3 regions of the Blautia sp. DFI.3.45 genome follow, and region 1 is predicted to be linked to each of the others. Evidence: predicted binding sites of a transcription regulator. Region 1 holds the regulator's gene; each other region holds the start of a gene.
The links. Region 1 encodes NrdR, which represses ribonucleotide reductase genes. Its sites were predicted from a motif close to CACAANATNTTGTG; they were not measured.
Positions count from the first base shown of each region.

Region 2: the regulator NrdR is predicted to act here: its motif matches at 1,783-1,796, upstream of nrdD (anaerobic ribonucleoside-triphosphate reductase).
Region 3: the regulator NrdR is predicted to act here: its motif matches at 2,234-2,247, upstream of LJE09_RS02525 (ribonucleoside triphosphate reductase).

Region 1 is NZ_JAJDMI010000045.1:164-3,457, forward strand. It holds gene gdhA (NADP-specific glutamate dehydrogenase) at 273-1,607, shown strand; gene nrdR (transcriptional regulator NrdR) at 1,744-2,193, opposite strand; gene LJE09_RS13650 (YlmC/YmxH family sporulation protein) at 2,474-2,728, shown strand; gene sigG (RNA polymerase sporulation sigma factor SigG) at 2,948-3,294, shown strand, end outside.
Region 2 is NZ_JAJDMI010000004.1:47,060-50,353, reverse strand. It holds gene asnA (aspartate--ammonia ligase) at 1-414, opposite strand, end outside; gene LJE09_RS02425 (hypothetical protein) at 703-1,692, shown strand; gene nrdD (anaerobic ribonucleoside-triphosphate reductase) at 1,813-3,294, shown strand, end outside.
Region 3 is NZ_JAJDMI010000004.1:67,144-70,437, forward strand. It holds gene LJE09_RS02525 (ribonucleoside triphosphate reductase) at 1-2,056, opposite strand, end outside; gene hflX (GTPase HflX) at 2,273-3,294, opposite strand, start outside.

The DNA of each region.
Region 1 (3,294 bases):
GTTTCTTACGGATACATGACAATATAAGAACCGAAACGTACAGTGCGAATTTACGCAGTTTTATAAATATACTGTATTTTTTAGAAATTGCTATAAATTGTATGGATGATTTTTAACATTTTCTCATACTTGGCGGCATTTCGCAAGTACAAATTTTGTTCAAAAAATTTTCATAAAAAAATTTTCATTTGGCTCTTTCCATTTGTAACACTTTAGTGTATAATAACGTCGATTTAAAAAATAATTATACGATGGACGAGGAGGAAATCATAATGTCTTATACCGAAGAAGTATACGAAAGAGTCGTAGCACAGAATCCAAATGAGCCTGAATTCCATCAGGCAGTAAAGGAAGTTTTAGACTCCCTTAAAGTCGTAATCGACAAAAATGAAGAGAAATACCGCAAGCTTTCCATTCTGGAACGTCTTGTTGAGCCTGAAAGAATCATCTCTTTCCGAGTTCCGTGGGTAGACGATAAAGGTGTTGTACAGGTAAACAAAGGTTATCGTGTACAGTTCAACAGTGCGATCGGACCATACAAAGGTGGTTTAAGATTCCATCCGTCAGTAAACCAGGGAATCCTTAAATTTTTAGGTTTCGAACAGATTTTCAAGAACTCCCTTACAGGTCTTCCGATCGGTGGCGGTAAAGGTGGTTCAAACTTTGATCCTAAAGGAAAATCTGACAGAGAAGTTATGGCATTCTGCCAGAGCTTTATGACAGAACTTTCTAAATATATCGGTGCTGACATGGACGTTCCTGCAGGTGATATCGGTGTAGGCGGACGTGAGATTGGTTATCTGTACGGACAGTACAAGAGAAACCGCGGATTATACGAGGGTGTTCTCACAGGTAAAGGTCTTTCCTACGGTGGATCTTTGATTCGTACACAGGCTACAGGATATGGTCTTGTATATATGCTGAACGAAATGGTTAAAGCTAAAAACGACACAATCTCCGGTAAAACTCTCATCGTAACAGGTTCCGGTAATGTTGCCATCTACGCAGTAGAAAAAGCTGCCGAACTTGGCGGTAAAGTTGTTGCTATGTGCGACTCCAACGGATATATCTATGATCCGGAAGGAATCAAACTTGACATCGTTAAAGATATCAAAGAAGTAAAACGTGGACGTATCAAAGAATACGCAGATCGCGTAGAAGGCGCTACTTATACAGAAGGAAAAGGTATCTGGAACATCAAATGTGATATCTATCTTCCATGCGCAACTCAGAATGAACTTGACCTTGATGCTGTTAAGATCCTTATTGCAAACGGATGCAAATATGTTGCAGAAGGTGCAAATATGCCTACTACCCGCGAGGCAACTGATTACCTTATGGCAAACGGTGTAACATTTATGCCTGGTAAAGCAGCTAATGCCGGTGGTGTTGCTACTTCCGCACTTGAAATGTGCCAGAACTCTGCAAGACTTTCCTGGACAGCAGAAGAAGTTGATACAAAACTTCATCAGATCATGGTTGATATCTTCCATAAAGTTGATGATGCTTCCAAGCGTTATGATATGGAAGGCAACTATGTTGCAGGCGCTAATATCGCAGGCTTCGAGAAAGTTGTAGATGCTATGATCGCTCAGGGTATTGTTTAATTTATTTTAGTTAATTACCCCCATAAAAATACACATAAAGAGCCGGCGGGATATTATTCTCGTCGGCTCTTTATATTTGCCCGTAAATCCTTTCACACAGAGCATTCATACATTACTGTTCACACAGAACTCTTATTTAATTCATAAACTTCTTCAGCTCGTCCATAAAAGTACTGACATCTTTAAATTCTCTGTATACAGACGCAAAACGTACATAAGCAACTGCATCCAGATCTTTCAAATGTTCCATAACGATCTCACCAATTCTGGTGCTGGAAATCTCTTTCTCCTCGGTATTAAAGATTTCTCCCTCTATGGCATCCATCATCTCTTCAATCTTATCTATGGATATTGGTCTTTTATAGCAGGCTCTCAGAATTCCTGACTGAATTTTACTGCGATTATACTGTTCTCTGTTCTGATCTTTTTTGATCACAGTAAGCGGAATACTTTCCACCTTTTCATATGTGGTAAATCTCCTTCCGCAGGCATCACACAAACGACGGCGACGGATAGAATTGGTATCTTCTACCGGTCTGGAATCAACTACTCTCGTATTATCCTGATTACAAAATGGACACTTCATACGACGTCCCCCTTTAATTCGTATTACTGTTTTCTGCTTATGTACTATATACTTGATTCGGTTAAACGGCTACAAATACGTTACTGTTCACTCCATTCTCAGTAACACAAATACAAACAGTTATATATAGTTTTATTATACTGTATTTCTATTTAAGGTGTCAATAAAAGGACTTGCATAAATTTTTGCAAAAATACATAAATTGTTATCAAACGCATATCAGATTCTGAAAGCATTGGCACGACAGTCTGATTTTAACCGGAAGGACTGTATCTGATTTATGAAAATCTGTGAATTAAAGCAAAAAGAAGTAATTAATATCTGTACCTGCCGCAGTCTCGGATGTCCCATTGATGCGGAATTTGACTGCAAAAGCAGTCAGCTCACCGCCCTTATACTTCCAGGCCCCGGAAGATTCTGCTGCCTGTTCGGACGTGATAATGAATATATCATTCCCTGGGAATGTATCAGCCAGATCGGGGACGATATCATCCTTGTGAAAATAGACGAAGAAAAATGTTTCCATAAAGGCTGATATTTCACCGCAGAGAATTGTCAAGGACCTATATTTTTTATATTTTCCCGGTCAAAGTATAAATCCACTGCTATATGAGAATCATTCTTACTGAAGTATATGACAACTATTCGGCAGCCACTGTCCTTTTTTTATTTCCTGAAATGATTTCGGAGGATCCTGGCTCATATCTGCGAATAGTCGGTTTACATCCAGAGATAATAAGGAGGATTCAATAAGATGGCACTGAACAAAGTTGAAATCTGCGGAGTCAATACGTCGAAACTTCCTGTTCTTACAGCAGAAGAAAAAGCGGAACTGTTCAGACGGATCAAAAACGGCGATGAACAGGCACGTGAATTGTACATTAAAGGAAATCTACGTCTTGTTCTCAGCGTAATACGACGATTTCAGAACAGCAGCGAAAATGCCGATGACCTTTTTCAGATCGGATGTATTGGTCTGATCAAGGCCATTGACAACTTTGATACCACTTTACAGGTAAAATTTTCCACTTATGCAGTTCCAATGATCATAGGCGAAATCAGGCGATATCTCAGGGATAACAACAGTATCCGCGTCAGCCG
Region 2 (3,294 bases), on a different contig from region 1:
GTTGCGTTCTTCCTTGCTGATGATCTTTTCCCAGTCCCACTGATCTACGTATACGGAATGGATATTGTCCAGATCCTCGTCTCTTCTGATCGCGATCATGTCTGTGTAAAGTCCTTCACCATGAGCAAAGCCATATTTCTGTAATGCATATCTCTTCCATTTGGCGAGAGAGTGTACGATCTCAGCATTCTCCGGCTGGCCTTTGATATCAAAGCTTACCGGACGTTCCACGCCGTTTAAGTTATCGTTCAGACCGGATGACGGATTAACGAATACCGGAGCGGAAACACGCAGCAGATTCAGTTTTTGAGCCAGTGTCTGCTGAAAGAAATCTTTCACAGTTTTAATGGCAATCTGGGTATCGTGAAGATTTAAAGATGACTGATACCCGTCAGGAATTTTAATCTGTTCCATGAGTGGATTCCTCCTGTAATTTCTGTATTTGCATATTTTATGGCAAACTGATAAAAAATATTGTTGTTTACTGAATATCCATTATCTTTTCCCACGCTATTATAACAGGAAAATGGTAGTTTGACAATTATTACTGTTCATTTGGAAGTATCTCGCGGGATATTATGGTTACGGAGAACAGAACGAACAGTAACACAATTTCAGCTTTGCAAGATTGGGGCGAAATGTTAAAATAAATGTGTAAATGAATGAAGCGTTAAATTTATATAAAACTTAGGGGGAAGATATATGGGAAAAAGGTGTCAGGTCTGTGATGGACCAATTGTAAACGGCAGGTGTAAATATTGTGGAATGCCATATAGAAATGATATGGAACTGTATCATCTGAACGAAGACCGTTCAGAGCACTATCGTCATGCTTCGGCAAAGGTGAAAAAAGCAATGGCAGAGAACGAGATCCCTTTGTCTGACAGAAATAAAACAGTTCCCAAAGCTGCAAAAACTTCGTCTGCCAGAACACAGACTATTAGAACGCAAAATACAAAAGTACAAACTTCAAGAATACAAACATCAGGGACAAAGAAAACATCAGGTCAGTCGTACAGCGCACAGACTGCCCGTACATACAGCACCGGAAAAAAGACAGCAAAAAGTGAGAAGAAAAAGAGCGGCAAGGCAGGCAAAATTTTCTGGATCATTGTGCTGATTCTGATGGTAATAATAGGTCAGATGGCAGAGAATTGGGATACGATTGGATACAGGATAGAAGAATTTATCTATGATGAGTTTGACATAGATCTCAACAGTATTTTTGATGACAGCAGTTCTGATGAAGTAAATGAGAGTAATAAGAATAATGAAAGTAATGAAAATAATGAAAGTAATGAGAATAACTGGACAGATGACTGGTCTGAGACTATCAGTGCAGTAAAGAACGGACAGGATGAACAGAGGGGCAATCCGGACTGGTATATGTTCACCGGAGAGAATTATATTGTCAGAACGGATGATACTGCATCAGAGATTGGCGATATAGATGCCAGTGACCAGGGGTATGATTTTACAATAGATCCGGGAGAATACAGGATAGTGTCCGGCTGGGAGAAGGTTGCTCTGGAAATCAGAAGTTCTTCAGGAAAAGATGAAACTGTAAAATTTGACGAAGCAGACCACGAGGAGAAAATAGAATTACATGCCGGGGATGAGGTATCTGTGGTATCTCTGGATGGTCAAGATAATTATCTTGCCATGTATCAAATTCAGCAATATGACGAATAATTTTTTGCCCCTTTCTTTTTGTCAGAGACTGTGCTATACTTGTTAAACGTACCACATATAGAGAGAATTGTGGTGAATGAAAGAAAAAAATACTATATATTGTATATGGGAGCAAAAGGTATGATATATGTTATAAAGAAAGATGGTACGAGAGAAGAGTTTAATTCACAGAAGATCGTAGCAGCAGTAAATAAGTCGGCAGCCAGAATTTTATACACATTTTCGGATAAAGAGAAGGAATTTATCTGCCAGTTTGCGGAAGAACATGCGGAGGCACTGGGAAAGAATGAGATAGAGATCCAGGAGATGCACAACATCGTAGAGGGAGCACTTGAGAGAGTGAACCCGGCAGTGGCTAAGAGCTACCGCGATTACAGAAATTACAAACTTGACTTTATCCATATGATGGATGATGTATATACCAAGAGTCAGGCAATCCGTTATATTGGTGATAAGAGTAATGCCAATACAGACAGTGCGCTTGTAGCTACAAAGCGAAGCCTGATCTTTAATGAACTGAACAAAGAGCTTTATCGTAAATTTTTTATGAATCGTAATGAACTTCAGGCATGTAAAGATGGTTATATTTATATTCATGACCAGTCTGCACGTCTGGATACCATGAACTGCTGTCTCTTTGATGTGGCATCTGTACTCAGCGGCGGATTTGAGATGGGAAATGTATGGTACAATGAGCCTAAGACACTGGATACTGCGTTTGATGTTATGGGTGATATTATCCTGAGCACTGCTGCACAGCAGTATGGCGGATTCACAGTACCGGAAGTAGACAAGATTCTTGCACCTTATGCACAGAAGAGTTACGATAAATATATCCAGGAATTTATGAAATACTCTGACGAGAGCTGGACAGGACGTGAAGAACGTGCGATCGAGTATGCGCTTGACAAAGTCCGCAGAGATTTTGACCAGGGATGGCAGGGGATTGAGTATAAGCTGAATACAGTCGGATCTTCCAGAGGGGATTATCCATTTGTAACTGTAACTCTTGGACTTGGAATAAAGCAGTTCGAGAAGATGGCAAGTATTTCTCTTCTTGAAGTGCATAAAGGCGGACAGGGTAAGGCAGGACGCAAGAAACCGGTACTCTTCCCGAAAATCGTATTCCTTTATGATGAAAATATCCATGGAAAAGGCAAGATCAGTGAGGATGTATTTGAGGCAGGGGTTGACTGTTCTGCCAAGACTATGTATCCGGACTGGCTGTCCATGTCAGGAAAAGGATATATTTCCAGTATGTACAAGCAGTATGGAAAGGTTATAAGTCCTATGGGATGTCGTGCGTTCTTGAGCCCCTGGTACGAGAGAGGCGGTATGTATCCGGCAGATGATAAGGATGTTCCTGTGTTTGTGGGAAGATTTAACATCGGTGCGGTAAGCCTTCATCTTCCAATGATCCTTGCCAAAGCCAGAGCAGAGAGCAGGGATTTCTACGAAGTGCTGGATTTCTATCTTGAGATGATCCGTAATCTGCATATCCGTACCTATGATTATCTGGGACAGATGCGTGCGTCAACCAACCCGCTGGCATATTGTGAGGGAGGATTTTACGGTGGACATCTGAAACCGAATGAAAAGATT
Region 3 (3,294 bases), on a different contig from region 1:
GCGTACGGTTCTTATACTCCTGTGCTTTACCGTCATTCCAGTTCTGTACAGGTCTGTAATATCCTGTGATACGACTGTAAACCTCCGCCTTCTTACCACATTTCGGACAAGTGAAATGCTCTCCGCTGATGTAGCCATGTTCCTTACATACAGAATAGGTCGGCGAAATCGTATAATACGGCAGTTTATAATTCTCTGCGATCTTACGTACCAGTGCTGCTGCTGCTTTCCAGTCAGGAAGCTTCTCACCGATAAATGCATGGAATACAGTACCTGATGTATAAAGCGTCTGCAGATCATCCTGAATATCCAGTGCATCAAAAATATCTGTGGTATATTCAACCGGAAGATGAGAACTGTTTGTATAATAAGGAGTATCCCCTTCCTTGCCTGCAGTCTTAATATCCGGCCAGCGTTTTCTGTCATGTTTGGCCAGACGATAGGCAGTAGATTCAGCAGGAGTTGCCTCAAGATTAAACAGTTCTCCTTCGTACTTCTCCTGATAATCGGACAGACGTTCCCGCATATGAAGAAGAACCTCTTTTGTAAACCTCTGCGTACGCTCATCAGACATATCTTTTCCCAGCCAGCGGGCATTCAGACCAACCTCGTTCATTCCCACCAGTCCAATGGTAGAGAAATGATTGGAAAAGCTTCCAAGATATCTCTTTGTATAAGGATATAATCCCTCATCCAGCAGCTTACCAATTACTTCACGTTTAATATGCAGAGAACGTGCGGAAATATCCATTAAGCGATCCAGACGATTGTAAAACTCTTCCGGTGTCTTGGAAAGATATGCGATACGCGGCATATTTATAGTTACTACCCCCACAGAACCGGTACTCTCTCCTGATCCGAAGAAACCACCGCTCTTCTTGCGGAGTTCTCTCAGATCCAGACGCAGACGGCAGCACATACTGCGGATATCACTTGGTTTCATATCACTGTTAATATAGTTTGAGAAATACGGTGTTCCATATTTGGATGTCATCTCAAAAAGAAGGCGGTTATTCTCTGTATCAGACCAGTCAAACTCATTTGTTATGGAATAGGTCGGAATAGGATACTGGAACCCGCGTCCGTTGGCATCCCCCTCGATCATGGTCTCAATAAATGCCTTATTGATCATATCCATCTCTTTTTTGCAGTCTTTGTACTTGAAATCCATATTCTTTCCGCCTACGATAGCCGGAAGCTCTGCAAGATCATCCGGTACTGTCCAGTCCAGCGTAATGTTGGAGAAAGGTGCCTGTGTTCCCCATCTGCTTGGGGTATTGACTCCATAAATAAAAGACTCAATACATTTCTTCACTTCCGGATAGCTTAAATTATCTGCCTTGACAAAAGGTGCCAGATAAGTATCAAAGGATGAGAAAGCCTGCGCTCCGGCCCATTCATTCTGCATAATCCCAAGAAAGTTTACCATCTGATTGCAGAGAACACTCAGATGCTTTGCAGGTGAAGATGTGATCTTGCCTTCAATGCCGCCAAGTCCCTCCTGGATCAGCTGTTTCAGTGACCATCCTGCACAATATCCGGTCAGCATGGACAAGTCATGAATATGAATATCTGCATTTCTGTGTGCATCTGCGATTTCATTGTCATAAATCTCAGACAGCCAGTAATTTGCAGTAACTGCACCGGAGTTGCTTAAGATCAGACCTCCAACTGAATAAGTAACTGTGGAGTTCTCCTTTACACGCCAGTCCTCAACCTTCACATAACTGTTTACGATTTCTTTGTAATCCAGAATCGTTGACTTCATGTTACGAACCTTTTCCCTCTGCTTGCGGTAAAGAATGTAGGCTTTTGCCACATCTGCATATCCGGCCTGGATCAGCACATTCTCCACACTGTCCTGAATTTCTTCTACTGTAATCTTATTATCTGTAATCTTTTTCTGAAAATCAGAAGTAACACGCAGCCCTAAGAGATCAATCATCTCTTCGCTATAATTTTTCTCTTTTGCATCAAAGGCTTTATGGATAGCCGCTGTGATCTTGCCTATTTTAAACTCATCCACTTCGCCATCACGTTTTACTACCTGAAACATATCTAATGCCCCCATTTTCTCTTGTTAATCTGTTTCTCCTGCATATTCTTACCGGAGATATTTCTGTCGTTACTGTCCACTTTGCTCTGAGTAACACTGTAGGTTCATTGTATCAGAGTATCACCGGTTCGTCAACACGCAAAAATACCACATAATGTTCCTCATTTTCGCAAAAGGCACAATATATGGTATTTTCTTATTTTTCAAAATATTTTTTTATACAACTCTGGCGTAGATTTCTTTCGGCACCCTTGCCTTCACAGCAATCCCTTCCTCTGTGTATTCCTCTGAGATAAGCTGCCCATATTCGCGGATCAGCTGGATTTTTCCTGCTTCCTGATAAGGGAAAAGGCGCTCCACATAAATCTGTTCTTCAGCAAGAAGCTTCTCCAGAAGATCATTCAGATCTGCAAGACCCTCGCCTGTCTTTGCAGAGACCTTCAGCGTATAGTCCGATTTAAAATCTCGCAGTACGCATGCCCCCGGCGCATCCTGCTTATTAAAGAGTGTGATGATCTTCTTTCCCATCACTCCCAGTTCTTTTAATGTCTCATATACCACATGCATCTGCATCTCTGCCTGCGGATTGGAAGAATCTACCACATGGATAATATAATCTGCATATTTGGCCTCTTCCAATGTGCTCTTGAATGCTTCGACCAGATGATGCGGAAGCTTATGGATAAATCCAACCGTATCTGTGAGAAGAATCTGCTGTCCGTCCTTCAAATTTAAAAGTCTGGTAGTTGGATCCAGTGTAGCAAACAGTTTATCCTCTGATAAAACCTCTGAGCCTGTCAGTGTGTTCAGCAGTGTAGATTTTCCCGCATTTGTATATCCTACGATCGCAGCAGTCTTCATATTGCCTCTGGCCCGGCTGGAACGGATCAGTTCCCTGTGTTTCTCCACCTGGGATAATTCCTGCTTCAAAGCAGAGATCCTTGTACGGATAAGACGACGGTCTGTCTCCAGCTTTTTCTCTCCCGGACCTCTGGTTCCGATTCCACCTCCCAGACGGGAAAGAGATTCCCTGAGACCGACCAGACGGGCAGATCTGTAGCGAAGCTGTGCAAGCTCTACCTGTATTTTACCCTCACTGGTTATAGCTCTCGCTGCAAAAATGTCCAGAATCAATAATGTCCTGTCCATCACCTTACAGTCCAGTTCCCGCTCCAGATTATTCAGCTGTGCAGGAGAAAGTTCGTCATCACAGATAATTCCGGTTGCATCCATAGCAT